DNA from 2 places in the Streptomyces sp. 840.1 genome. Region 2 is predicted to be linked to the other one. Evidence: riboswitches for the same ligand, from Rfam matches in the RefSeq annotation. Region 2 holds a riboswitch; the other holds the start of a gene.

Evidence for each region. A riboswitch is a leader RNA that binds a small molecule or an ion and turns the genes downstream of it on or off. The one in region 2 is predicted to bind thiamine pyrophosphate.
Region 1: it holds a riboswitch for thiamine pyrophosphate, as region 2 does, so the genes downstream of both, EDD93_RS00395 (thiamine ABC transporter substrate binding subunit) here and thiC (phosphomethylpyrimidine synthase ThiC) in region 2, are expected to answer to the same signal.

Annotation. Positions count from the first base shown of each region.
Region 1 is NZ_RJUU01000001.1:97,870-104,908, reverse strand. It holds gene pyrH (UMP kinase) at 1-393, shown strand, start outside; gene frr (ribosome recycling factor) at 563-1,120, shown strand; gene EDD93_RS00410 (phosphatidate cytidylyltransferase) at 1,120-2,205, shown strand; gene EDD93_RS00405 (hypothetical protein) at 2,279-2,806, opposite strand; gene rlmN (23S rRNA (adenine(2503)-C(2))-methyltransferase RlmN) at 2,945-4,051, shown strand; TPP riboswitch at 4,093-4,209, shown strand; gene EDD93_RS00395 (thiamine ABC transporter substrate binding subunit) at 4,292-5,395, shown strand; gene EDD93_RS00390 (iron ABC transporter permease) at 5,482-7,039, shown strand, end outside.
Region 2 is NZ_RJUU01000001.1:2,204,118-2,211,156, reverse strand. It holds gene EDD93_RS10100 (helix-turn-helix domain-containing protein) at 217-987, shown strand; gene EDD93_RS10095 (SsgA family sporulation/cell division regulator) at 1,089-1,526, shown strand; gene EDD93_RS10090 (YibE/F family protein) at 1,609-2,943, opposite strand; TPP riboswitch at 3,014-3,147, shown strand; gene thiC (phosphomethylpyrimidine synthase ThiC) at 3,140-4,933, shown strand; gene EDD93_RS10080 (DUF4440 domain-containing protein) at 5,083-5,496, opposite strand; gene EDD93_RS10075 (helix-turn-helix domain-containing protein) at 5,521-5,934, shown strand; gene EDD93_RS10070 (hypothetical protein) at 5,970-6,788, opposite strand; gene EDD93_RS10065 (metallophosphoesterase) at 6,978-7,039, opposite strand, start outside.

The sequences.
Region 1 (7,039 bases), 2.1 Mb from region 2:
ATCCCGCTGCGCGCCGTACGGCACCTGGAGAAGGGCCGCGTCGTCATCTTCGGCGCCGGTATGGGCATGCCGTACTTCTCCACCGACACCACCGCGGCCCAGCGCGCCCTGGAGATCGACGCCGAGGCGCTGCTGATGGGCAAGAACGGTGTGGACGGGGTCTACGACTCCGACCCGAAGACCAACCCCGGAGCGGTGAAGTTCGACGCGCTGGAGTACAGCGAGGTGCTCGCCCGCGACCTCAAGGTCGCCGACGCCACCGCCATCACGCTCTGCCGTGACAACCAGCTGCCGATCCTCGTCTTCGAGCTGACGACGGCGGGCAACATCGCCCGTGCCGTCAAGGGTGAGAAGATCGGTTCGCTCGTGAGCGACCGGAGCACCCGGGCCTGAGAACCATGGGGGCCGGACCGGGGAGACCCGGTGGGTTCCCGGGGCCCGCGGTAGGGGCCCGAAGGATGGACAACGGCCTGCCGGTCGGACACCGTGCAGGTGAGGACGCGACGCAGGACCCGCCGGGCCCGAGCACGCCGGGCCCACTCAAGACACGCAGGAGCACGTGGTGATCGAAGAAACCCTCCTCGAGGCCGAGGAGAAGATGGAGAAGGCCGTCGTGGTCGCGAAAGAGGACTTCGCCGCGATCCGCACCGGCCGTGCGCACCCGGCGATGTTCAACAAGATCGTCGCCGACTACTACGGCGCGCTGACCCCGATCAACCAGCTGGCCTCGTTCTCGGTGCCCGAGCCCCGGATGGCCGTCGTGACGCCGTTCGACAAGACGGCGCTGCGCAACATCGAGCAGGCCATCCGCGACTCCGACCTCGGCGTCAACCCGAGCAACGACGGCAATATCATCCGGGTGAACTTCCCCGACCTCACCGAAGAGCGCCGTCGCGACTACATCAAGGTCGCGAAGACCAAGGCCGAGGACTCCAAGATCTCGATCCGCGCGGTCCGCCGCAAGGCCAAGGAGACCCTTGACAAGCTGGTCAAGGACAAGGAGTCCGGCGAGGACGAGGTACGCCGCGCCGAGAAGGAGCTCGACGACACCACCGCGAAGTACGTCGCGCAGGTGGACGAGCTGCTGAAGCACAAGGAAGCCGAGCTGCTCGAAGTCTGATGAACGACTCCTCCTGGGGCGTCCCGCAGGACGCCGGCCACGGGGCCGCTCCCGAGATGTGGGCCGCTCCGGCGGGTCCTGCATACGATGTGCATAACGCCCAGCAGACTCGGCCCATGCCCATCGTGCCGGACGTTCCCGACGCAGGTAGAGACGCTGAGAGCCGTGATGACCGGGACCAGGGGGCCGCACGCCTGAGCGGCGGCCCCCTGTTCCGCGACGAGAAGCCGCAGGAGCCCATGTCCACCGCGCCGCCGCCCCCGCAGAAGAAACGCGCGGGGCGTGATCTGGGAGCCGCCATAGGGGTCGGCGTGGGCCTCGGCGCCGTCGTCGTCGCCTCACTCTTCGTCGTCAAGGCCGTCTTCGTCGGGGTGATCGTGGTCGCCGTCGTCGTGGGCCTGTGGGAGCTCACCTCCCGTCTGCAGGAGCGCAAGGGGATCAAGGCTCCGCTCGTACCCCTCGCGGTCGGTGGCGCGGCGATGGTCGTGGCCGGTTACGCGCGAGGCGCCGAGGGCGCCTGGGCCGCCATGGCGCTGACCGCCCTCGCGGTGCTCGTCTGGCGGATGACCGAACCGCCGGAGGGCTACCTCAAGGACGTCACGGCCGGCGTCTTCGCCGCGTTCTACGTACCGTTCCTGGCCACCTTCGTCGCCATGCTCCTGACGGCGGACGACGGACCGATGCGGGTGCTGACCTTCCTGCTGCTGACCGTGGTCAGCGACACCGGCGCGTACGCCGTCGGCTGGCGGTTCGGCAAGCACAAGCTCGCCCCCCGGATCAGCCCCGGAAAGACCCGCGAGGGCCTCTTCGGTGCCGTGAGCTTCGCGATGGTGGCCGGCGCGCTGTGCATGCAGTTCCTGATCGACGACGGCTCCTGGTGGCAGGGCCTGCTGCTCGGCCTCGCGGTCGCCGCCAGCGCCACCCTGGGTGACCTCGGCGAGTCCATGATCAAGCGGGACCTCGGGATCAAGGACATGGGCACGCTGCTCCCCGGACACGGCGGAATCATGGACCGGCTGGACTCCCTGCTGCCGACCGCGCCGGTGGTCTGGCTGCTGATGGTGATCTTCGTCGGCTCCGGCTGAGCGGTCGTACGCGTCGCCACGGATGAGGGCCCACCGTCTCCGGACGGTGGGCCCTCACCCGTTTCCGGTGACGTCAGACACGGTCCCGCAGGGCCGAGCGCATGTGGTGAAGGAGCCCCATCGTCCGCTTGTGCATCCACAGGACCCCGCAACAGAACGCGATCACGCCCACGGCGAAGACCACGGGGAAGGCCAGTGAGCCGGTGGTGGCCCCGAGGACCAGCATGCCCACCGCGATCAGGCCCATCAGGCCCAGCCAGTAGGGCAGCCACCGGCTGCCCCGCTCCATCTTCCCGAGCTGGTCCTCGACCAGCCGCCCCATGAGCGCCCGCTCCTCCGGGTCCTCGGGCACCTCGCGGTGCCGGATCCTGCGGCTGAGGTCGTCGACCGTGCCGGGCCGCGCGCCGGTCGCCCGGCTGGTCCTGCGGCGCTGGTACGCCACGACCCCGATGATCACGGCGGTGTAGAGCAGGCTCTGGACCGCCCATAAGGCCGGATGATCGTCCCGGCGGAACACGGCTCCGAAGCCCAGTCCCAGCACGAAGAGCACCAGGGCCTGTGCGGGCAGGCTGTGACTGAACCAGCGCTTCACGGTGTGCACGACTGATACCTCCTGCGTGGTCGGCGGGCCGTCCCTCTTCCTCCGGATACCCCGTCCGGCCCCGCTCAGCGCTGCTCCGCCGGGCCCCGTCGGCGGGGGGCGGGGGCACCGCCGCGGGTCTGCGACACTGGAAGAACCATGCCTAAGCCCGGAGAACTCACTTTCGTCGCGCCCCGCGGAGCCAAGAAGCCGCCGCGGCACCTCGCTGACCTCACGCCCGCCGAGCGCAAGGAAGCCGTCGCCGCGACCGGCGAGAAGCCCTTCCGCGCCCAGCAGCTCTCGCAGCACTACTTCGCGCGGTACGCGCACGACCCGTCGGAGTGGACCAACATCCCGGCCGGGTCGCGGGACAAGCTCGCGGAGGCGCTGTTCCCCGAGCTGATGTCCGTGGTCCGCCACATCAGCTGCGACGACGACACCACCCGCAAGACGCTGTGGAAGCTGCACGACGGGACGCTCGTCGAGTCCGTCCTGATGCGCTACCCCGAGCGCGTCACGATGTGCATCTCCTCGCAGGCCGGCTGCGGGATGAACTGCCCGTTCTGCGCCACCGGACAGGCCGGTCTCGACCGCAACCTCTCCACCGCGGAGATCGTCCACCAGATCGTGGACGGCATGCGGGCGCTGCGCGACGGCGAGGTCCCCGGGGGTCCGGCGCGGCTCTCCAACATCGTCTTCATGGGCATGGGCGAGCCGCTCGCCAACTACAACCGGGTGGTCGGCTCCATCCGCCGGCTGACCGACCCCGAGCCCGACGGGCTGGGGCTGTCGCAGCGCGGGATCACCGTCTCGACCGTCGGCCTGGTGCCGGCGATGCTGCGCTTCGCGGACGAGGGCTTCAAGTGCCGTCTCGCCGTCTCGCTGCACGCCCCGGACGACGAGCTGCGCGACACCCTCGTCCCCGTGAACACCCGGTGGAAGGTGCGCGAGGTGCTGGACGCGGCCTGGGAGTACGCGGAGAAGTCCGGTCGCCGCATCTCCATCGAGTACGCGCTGATCCGTGACATCAACGACCAGGCCTGGCGCGGTGACCGGCTCGGCCGGCTCCTCAAGGGCAAGCGGGTCCACGTCAACCTGATCCCGCTGAACCCGACGCCGGGCTCGAAGTGGACCGCCTCGCGGCCCGAGGACGAGAAGGCGTTCGTCGAGGCCATCGCCGCCCACGGGGTGCCGGTGACCGTGCGGGACACCCGCGGCCAGGAGATCGACGGAGCCTGCGGGCAGCTCGCGGCGTCCGAGCGCTGAGGCCGGAACCAGCCGTGTAGCCTGGGCGTGAATTCAACTTCATATTCCGACAGGGGAGCGCCACAGCGCTGAGAGTGCGGCACCGAGGACAGGTTGGCCGCAGACCCTCTGAACCTCGCCCGGGTCATTCCGGGTAGGAAGTTCGGACCTTACTCAAGCTGTTGCGCCCTGCCCGCTTCCGGTTCTCCGCCGGCGCGGGCAGGGCCGCGTCTCTTCCTGGTCACCCCCAGGAGGAATCACATGAGCACCACCAAGAAGCTCGCGGTGACCGCCGTCGCCGCGGCGATCGGCGCGACCGCGCTCGCCGGCTGCGGGAGCTCCGACGACTCGGGGTCCGGTTCCGGCGGCACCAAGGGCTCCGGCTCCAAGACCGTCACGCTCGTCAGCCACGACTCCTTCAACGCGTCCAAGGGCGTGCTGAAGGAGTTCACCCGGGAGACCGGCTACACGGTCAAGGTGCTGAAGAGCGGTGACGCCGGCGCCGCCCTCAACCAGGAGATCCTGACCAAGGGCTCACCGCGCGGCGACGTGTTCTTCGGCGTCGACAACACCCTGCTGTCCCGCGCACTCGACAACGGCCTCTTCACGCCGTACGCCGCCAAGGGCCTCGGCCAGGTCGCGTCCGACGTCCAGCTGGACGCCGCGAAGCACCGGGTCACCCCGGTCGACACCGGCGACATCTGCGTCAACTACGACAAGAAGTACTTCGCGGACAAGAAGCTCGCACCGCCGAAGTCCTTCGACGACCTGGCGAAGCCCGCGTACAAGAACCTCCTCGTCACCGAGAACGCCGCGACCTCGTCGCCCGGCCTCGGCTTCCTCCTCGGCAGCATCGCCACCTACGGCCAGGACGGCTACCAGGACTACTGGAAGAAGCTGAAGGACAACGGCGTCAAGGTCGTCGACGGCTGGGAGCAGGCGTACAACGAGGCGTTCTCCGGCTCGGCCGGCGGCAAGAAGGCCAAGGCCGACCGGCCGCTCGTCGTCAGCTACGCCTCCAGCCCGCCCGTCGAGGTGCTGTACGCGGACCCGCAGCCCAAGACCGCCCCGACCGGGGTCGCCACCGCGACGTGCTTCCGGCAGATCGAGTTCGCCGGTCTGCTCGACGGCGCGAAGAACGAGGCGGGCGGCAAGGCCCTGCTGGACTTCCTGATCAGCAAGAAGTTCCAGGAGGACATGCCGCTCAACATGTTCGTCAGCCCGGTCACCAAGGGCGCGAAGGTGCCGGAACTCTTCACCAGGTTCGGGACCACCGCGGACAAGCCGGCGACCGTCGCCCCCGACACGATCGCCAAGAACCGTGAGCAGTGGGTCCAGTCATGGTCCTCGCTCGTAGTGAAGTAGCGAAGCCTCCCGTACGCGGACCGGGCGCGCGCGGGAAGGCCGCGCGCACCCGGTCGCGGCGCGGGAGCGCGGTGCGGCTCGGTCTGATGGCCGTGCCCGTCGCCTTCTTCGCGGTGTTCTTCGCCTACCCCGTCGTCGCGATCGTGGGACGCGGGCTCAAGGACGGCGGCGTCTGGCAGTTCGGCCGGATCGGCGAGGTGCTGAGCCGGCCGGACATCCGCGAGGTCCTCTGGTTCACGCTCTGGCAGGCGCTCGCCTCGACCGCGCTGACCCTGCTGATCGCCCTGCCGGGCGCCTACGTGTTCGCCCGGTTCGACTTCCCGGGCAAGCAGTTGCTGCGCGCGGTCGTCACGGTGCCGTTCGTGCTGCCGACCGTCGTCGTGGGCACCGCGTTCCTGGCGTTGCTGGGGCGCGGGGGTTTCCTCGACGACCTGTGGGGCGTCCGGCTCGACACCACGGTGTGGGCGATCCTGCTGGCCCATGTCTTCTTCAACTACGCGGTCGTCGTGCGCACCGTCGGCGGGCTGTGGTCGCAGCTGGACCCCCGGCAGGAGGAGGCGGCGCGGGTCCTGGGCGCCGGACGGTTCGCCGCCTGGCGGCGGGTGACGCTTCCGGCGCTCGCTCCCGCCGTGGCCGCGGCCGCGCTGATGGTCTTCCTCTTCACCTTCACCTCCTTCGGCGTCGTCCAGATCCTCGGCGGCCCCGGATTCTCCACGCTGGAGGTGGAGATCTACCGCCAGACCGCGCAGTTGCTCGCCCTGCCCACGGCAGCGGTGCTCACGCTCGTGCAGTTCGCCGCAGTCGGCGCGATCCTCGCCGTGCACGCCTGGACCGTACGGCGCAGGGAGACCGCGCTGAAGCTCGTCGACCCGGCGCAGACCGCCCGCCGACCGCGCGGCGCGGGCCAATGGGCGCTGCTCACAGGCGTTCTGCTGACCGTGCTGGTGCTGATCCTGCTGCCGCTCGCCATCCTGGTGGAGCGCTCGCTCGACCTGCCCGGCGGTCACGGCCTCGGCTACTACCGGGCGCTGGGCTCGGCGGCGGCGAACAGCGGTACGTTCCTGGTCGCGCCCATCGAGGCGATCTGGAACTCGCTGCGGTACGCCCTGGTCGCGACCGCCATCGCGCTGGTCGTCGGGGGCCTGGCCGCGGCGGCGCTGACCAGGCGGGCCGGGCGGCTGGTCAGGGGTTTCGACGCGCTCCTGATGCTCCCGCTCGGGGTCTCCGCCGTCACCGTCGGCTTCGGCTTCTTGATCACCCTGGACAAGCCGCCGCTGGACCTGCGGACCTCCTGGATCCTGGTGCCGCTCGCCCAGGCGCTGGTCGGGGTGCCGTTCGTCGTACGGACCATGCTGCCGGTCCTGCGCGCGGTGGACGGGCGGCTGCGCGAGGCGGCCGCGGTGCTCGGCGCCTCACCGCTGCGGGCCTGGCGCGAGGTGGACCTGCCGCTGGTGCGCCGGGCGCTGCTGGTGGCGGCGGGCTTCGCGTTCGCCGTGTCGCTGGGGGAGTTCGGCGCCACGGTGTTCATCGCGCGGCCCGACAACCCGACGCTGCCGGTGGCCGTGGCCCGGCTGCTGGGGCGCTCCGGGGATCTCAACTACGGCCAGGCGATGGCCCTCAGCACCATTCTGATGCTCGTGTGCG
Region 2 (7,039 bases):
AGCCCAGGTGAGCGAAGCGGAGGACGAAACAGCAACCCTTCCGGACGCTGCCGATACAGTGGAAATCCGCTGCCGCCGTCTGGGAGAGCACCGTCAGTCACCACCTGACCAGTGGTGGGCAGGGCATCCGGCCTCCGGACCCGAACCTGCGGCAGACATGTGGGGGCGGCCTCCACAGGCGGGCTGACCGCCCGTCACCATGCCTGGGGGTGACCGTTGACCACGGCATCGAGTACCGCTGTGCCGACGTTGATCGGATCGGTGCAGCGGGCGCTGAGGCTGCTGGAGGCAGTGGGCGCCCATCGCGACGGGGCGCCGGCCAAACAGCTCGCACGTGAGGCGGGGCTTCCACTGCCCACCGCCTACCACCTGCTTCGCACCCTCACCCACGAGGGATATCTCCGCCGTGAGAACGGCGTCTTCCTCTTCGGTGCCGCCGCCGAGCGGCTGGTGGGCGACGGCGCTCTGCAGAACCGGCGCAGCCGGATGGCCCAGTCCCTGGGCCGCTGGCGGGACATCGTCGGCGCCCCGGTCTACTGCGCCGTCTACCGCGACGGCGAGATCGAACTCCTCGCGGTCGCCGACACCCCGGCCGCGCCCGCGGTGGACGAATGGGCCGCCTTCCAGGAGACCGGGCACGCCCACGCGATCGGCCAGTGTCTGCTGAGCCAGCTCGACGAGAAGGCCCTCGAGGACCACCTCGACCGCCATCCGGTCCGTCCGCTGACCCGGTACTCCGTACGCGACCGTCCGGAGCTCCTTGAACGGCTGCGGTCGCTGGAGCGAATGGAACCCGTCATCGAGCGGCAGGAGTACGCCCTCGGGACGGTCTGCGCGGCCATCCCGATCGCGGCCGGCTTCACGGCAGCGGCGATGGCCATTTCGGTACCCCTGGATCAGGAAGAACGATTGCTCCCCGCAGTCGAACGACTACGTGGCGAAGTGGCCAGCCTCTTGCGTTCGTTCGTGTTCTCTATCAGTATCTGAAAAATCACTCCTTGTGATCTGCTATCGCGTGCACCACGATGGCGTCAATAGGGCCATGGGGGATCATTCCTGGCCAGATTCATCTACTGCGGGGTTGAACGATGCGCGAGTCGGTTCAAGCTGAGGTCATGATGAGCTTCCTCGTCTCCGAGGAGCTCTCATTCCGTATCCCGGTGGAGCTCCGGTACGAAGTGTGCGATCCGTACGCGATCCGGATGACCTTCCATCTCCCCGGCGATGCCCCCGTCACCTGGGCTTTTGGCCGTGAGCTGCTGCTCGATGGCCTGAACAGCCCCAGTGGCGACGGCGACGTACACATCGGGCCGACCGAGCCCGAAGGGCTGTGCGACGTCCACATCCGGCTCCAGGTGGGGGCGGATCGTGCCCTCTTCAGGGCGGGCACAGCACCTCTTGTGGCCTTTCTCGACCGGACGGACAAGCTCGTCCCGCTCGGCCAGGAGTGCACGCTGGGTGACTTCGAGGGCAATCTGGAAGAGGCATTGGGGCGAATTCTGGCCGAGGAGCAGAACGCCGGCTGACGGGGAACCGCCCTTCCGGCCCCGGGTGCCGGTCGAACACCACACCTGCCGAACGGGTGAATCACTCTCCGTGTGCACCTGTTCAGGCCTTCGCCCGTCGCCGGCGTCCTCTGCCACTCCGTACGGGTGCCGAAGCTCCGGCTTCCGCGCCGACCCCCGTACGGTCTGCGGAGACGACCAGCGCCGCGAGCGCGGTGGTCACCGGCACCGAGGCGACCAGCCCGATCGAGCCGACCAGTGTCCGAACGATCTCCTCCGCCACCAGCTCGCTGTTGGCCACCGTGCCCACGCTGCTCTGGGCGATCGAGAACAACAGCAGCAGCGGAAGCGCGGCGCCCGCATAGGCGAGCACCAGGGTGTTGACCACCGAGGCGATGTGATCCCTTCCGATTCTGATACCTGCCCGGTAAAGCTGCTTCGCACTCATGGTCGGGTCCGCCTGGTGCAGTTCCCAGACAGCCGAGGTCTGGGTGACCGTCACGTCGTCGAGCACCCCGAGGGAACCGATGATGACGCCGGCCAGAAGCAGACCGCTCATGTCGATGTGCGGATACAGGCCGTGGATGAGGCCCGTGCTGTCGTCGGTGTTCCCGCTCAGGCTCGCCCAGCCGATGAAGAGTGAGCCGAGCAGCCCGATCAGCAGCAGCGAGATCAGGGTGCCGACGACCGCGACGGAGGTGCGGGCGGTCAGCCCGTGGCAGATGTAGAGGGCGATCAGCATGATGGCGCTCGCCCCGACCACTGCCACGACCAGCGGATTCGAGCCCTGCAGAATGGCCGGAAGGATGAACAGGGTCAGCACGCCGAACGACAGGGCGAGCGCCACCAGCGCCATGACCCCGCGCAGTCTGCCCACGACGACCACCGCGACTGCGAAGATCCCGGCCAGCAGCGCCATCGGGAACTTCCGGTTCACGTCCGTCACGGAGTACTGGAGGTCGTGGGGCGCGTCGGGGGCGTACGCGACGACGACTTCCTGCCCCTCGCGGAGCTGTCGCGGTGCGCCGGGCTGGATCACCTCGATGAAGGTGCGCCCCTTGTCGTCGCCGCTTGTGACCTCGACCGTGGCCTTCTCGCAGTCCGCGGCCCCGCCGCCGGTGGCCGGGTCCTTGGCCGGCGGTGTCTCGCCGTCGACGGGCAGCTGGGCCGCGTTCACGTCCTTGCAGTCGACCTTGTCGATGTTCACCACCTTGGCCTGTTGGGTCTGCCGGTCGAAACCGACACCGGTGCGCTCGTGCGCCGGCGCACCACCGGGCCAGAGCACGACGAGACCGACGGCGACCGCGGCCGCGAACGGGATCAGCACGGCGGCGATCACCTTGCGCAGGTGCTTGGACACGGGAGCGGCGGGTCCGTGCGAGTGCGTGTGGGCGTGCTGATGGGACGGCTGCTCGGGAACGATATGGGGGGACGTCACCGGCCGATCATCGCAAGACGAGCGAGGCCCACTGTTCAGCACACCCGCGAGGGCGTTAGCGTGGTGGCACCTTTGCACACGCGGGAGCTCGGAGCACCGGGCTGAGAGGGCGCTGATCTCCGTACGTCCGTACGGGACAAGCTGCGCCGACCGCCGAACCTGTTACCGGGTAATGCCGGCGTAGGGAGTAGGTCTCATGACCACAGCGGACGCACGTATGCCTGCCTCCAATCAGAGCGACGAGGCCGGGAAGTCCATCGGCTGGCACAAGGGGTACGTCCAGGGCTCGCGCCCGGACCTCCGGGTGCCGGTCCGTCAGGTGCACCTCAGCAACGGCAAGGACGTGACGCTCTACGACACGTCGGGGCCGTACACCGATCCTGGTGTCGACACCGATGTCCGCCGCGGACTCGCCCCGTTGCGCGAGAACTGGATCATCGCCCGCGGCGACACCGAGGAGTACGCGGGCCGCGCCGCCCGTCCCGAGGACGACGGGATCAAGCACACCTCGCCGCGCGGCGGGCTGCGCAATCTGGACGCGGTCTTCCCCGGCCGCCCGCGCCAGCCGCGGCGCAGCCGGGACGGGAACCCGGTGACCCAGCTCGGGTACGCCCGACGCGGCGAGATCACCCCGGAGATGGAGTACGTGGCGATCCGGGAGAACGTCGCGCCCGAGGTGGTGCGCGAGGAGATCGCCGCAGGCCGGGCCGTGCTGCCGGCCAACGTCAACCACCCGGAGATCGAGCCGATGATCATCGGCAAGCGGTTCCTGGTGAAGGTGAACGCCAACATCGGCAACTCCGCGGTGACGTCCTCCATCGAGGAGGAGGTGGACAAGATGACCTGGGCGACCAAGTGGGGCGCCGACACGGTCATGGACCTTTCCACCGGGCGCAACATCCACACCACCCGTGAGTGGGTACTTCGCAACTCCCCCGTGCCGATCGGCACCGTGCCCCTCTACCAGGCCCTCGAGAAGGTCGACGGCAGGGCGGAGGAGCTGACTTGGGAGATCTACAAGGACACCGTGATCGAGCAGGCCGAGCAGGGCGTCGACTACATGACGGTCCACGCCGGCGTGCGCCTGCCGTACGTGCCGCTGACCGCCCGCCGCAAGACCGGCATCGTCTCCCGGGGCGGCTCGATCATGGCGGCCTGGTGCCTCGCACACCACAAGGAGTCGTTCCTGTACGAGCACTTCGAGGAGCTCTGCACGATCCTCGCCTCGTACGACGTGACGTACTCGCTGGGTGACGGGCTGCGGCCCGGATCGATCGCGGACGCCAACGACGAGGCGCAGTTCGCCGAACTGCGCACGCTCGGCGAGCTGAACACGGTCGCCAAGCGGCTCGGCGTCCAGACGATGATCGAGGGCCCCGGGCACGTCCCGATGCACAAGATCAAGGAGAACATCGACCTTCAGCAGGAGATCTGCGAGGAGGCGCCGTTCTACACGCTCGGCCCGCTGACCACCGATGTCGCACCGGCGTACGACCACATCACCTCGGGCATCGGCGCCGCGATGATCGCCTGGTGGGGGACGGCGATGCTCTGTTACGTCACGCCCAAGGAGCACCTCGGCCTGCCCAACCGGGATGACGTGAAGACCGGTGTGATCACCTACCGGATCGCGGCCCATGCGGCGGACCTCGCCAAGGGGCACCCGGGGGCGCAGGAGTGGGACGACGCGCTGTCGGACGCCCGGTTCGAGTTCCGGTGGGAGGACCAGTTCAACCTGGCGCTCGATCCGGACACGGCACGGGAGTTCCATGACGAGACGCTGCCGGCCGAGCCGGCGAAGACGGCGCACTTCTGCTCGATGTGCGGTCCGAAGTTCTGCTCCATGAAGATCAGCAGGAGCATCACCGAGCAGTTCGCTCCCGACCTGGTCGCCTCGGCCTCGGACGAGGAGATCGAGGCGGGGATGCTGGAGAAGTCCAAGGAGTTCGCGGCGAGCGGGAACCGGGTGTACCTGCCGCTGGCGGACTGACGCCCACGGTGCGCGTCCCGCGCTCCCGACCGGGTCCGGCCCGGTCGGGAGCCGGGGGGCGGTCGGGGGCGCGGCTCGGTGGCCAGGCGTGTTCGCGCCACCGGTCGGTCAGCGCGATGGGCATGCTCACGGCTGCGGTTGAGCGTGCGTCAGGCGCCGGAGCCCGGGTGGGGAGCCACGCCGAACGGGTTGTCGACGACGTATCGCCAGAAACCGTCCGCCCCGCGGCGAGCGATGTCCGTCGCCGTGCCCGCGATACGGACGTCGCTTCCGTCGACGGCGACTCCCTCGACGAGCCAGTCCACGATCAGGAGCGCGATGTCGCCCGCCTGGTACGTCCGGCGCGGCGTCACTCTGATCGGGACCCGCAGCGCGAGGAACTCGCCGTTGGCGCGCAGCCGCTGCGACCCCGTCGTCGGTTCGCCGGGGCGCGGGACGAAGACCGAGCCGGGCTCGTACATGAGGTCGAGGATCTCGGGGTCGAACGTGTTGAACGCCCGCGCGAGGGCGTGCGGATGCCCGGCGGCATCCGTGGCGAGCTGCACACTGGTGGAATGCGTCATACCTTCAGACAACAGTCCGTTGACGTGGGTCACCAAGCGGAAACCCTCGCGGGGCCGGATCGCGAACTGGCGCCGACCGAGCGGGGCCGCACCAGCCGTCCCGATCCCGGCTGCCCCGTCGAGGTGGCGCTCGCAGCGGTCTCCGGACGCTGGACGACGCTCGTCCTGCGTGAACTCATGGGCGGCCCGCTCGGCTTCACGGAGCTGCGGGAACGGCTGCCGCAGCTGTCGGCGAAGGTGCTGAGCCAGCGGCTGAGGGAGCTCCGGGACGGCGGCCTGGTGTCGGCCGAGCGGCTGCGCGGCTTTCCGGTGCGCACCCGCTACGCGCTGACGGACGGGGGACGGACGCTGCGGCCGTTGCTGATCGAGCTCTATGCCACCGGTGAGGCGCTGCTGGGGCTGAGTGCCGGCCGTGACGGCGAACCGCAGAGCTCCTGACCGTGCCTCCGGCCGGAACCCGGACGCGGAACCGGTCAGTCCATCTCGTGTTCCGGCCCGCCGAAGTCGGGGCTGGTGAAGTCCGGACTGGTGAAGGTCGGCCGGGGCGCGGCCGCCGGCCCGTCGTCCGGGCTGGAGAAGTCCGGCCTGCTGTAGCCGATCTTCGGGATGCGGTTGGCCGAGGGATAGGGCGTACGGGCGGCGGGCGCGGCGCCCGGGTCGGCCAGCGCGTCCCGCAGGAACGGCAGGATGCCCCGCTCCAGCAGCGCGTGCCGCCAGGCCTCCCGGGCCCGCGCCACGTCCTCCGGCAGTTCCTCGCCGGGGTCGTCGGCGGCCAGCGACGTGGAGCCGTTGCGCAGGGCCGTGAGGAGCAGGCCGACGGCGGCGATCAGGATGGCGGCCGCGGTGAGGGCCGTGAAGACCCAGCCGGCGCCGACCATGGTCCCCGCGAAGGACGGCGGCGGGCTCAGCATCTTCAGGATGTAGCCGACCAGCAGGAAGATCACCGCGGCCGTGCCCGCCAGCACCGGGGCGAGGACTGTGACGACGGCTCCTATGCCGGCCCCCGACCCGTTGGGATCGTCGGCGCCCGTGGCCGTGGCCGAGTCCTGGTCGGAGGCGGCCGCACCGGTACGCAGTTCGTCGCGGGCCTTCACGTAGTGCTCGTACTCGGTGGCCGCGGTGGCGGTGATCAGGGCGGTGGCGGCCATCGCCATGGTGCGCAGCTGAACCGGGTTGAGCCGTTCGCCGACTGCGGCCAGATCTGGTCGTTCATGGGCGTGACGCAGCGCGTCGTCGAGGATCCGCTCGTACTCGGGGCGGTCCTCGGTCAGCAGGTGCGGAGCGCTGTTCATGTGTGCATCCCCCGATGCTCCGTAGGGCCTGCGTGCCCGATTCACCGGGCAGTCGGGCGGAAACGGAGGAGAGCCTGCTACTGGTACGCCGATGGTAGAGCGCCCACGGCACAGGGTGACAGGGGGTTTCCGGAAATAGGCCCAGTGGTCGGCACGGTCAGGTCGTTGATGCGTCTTCCCCGAAGAACGTCAGTCATGCAGGGGGAGTTGGACGACCAGTAGCTTTCCGGCCATGGTCACTCCGCCGTCCA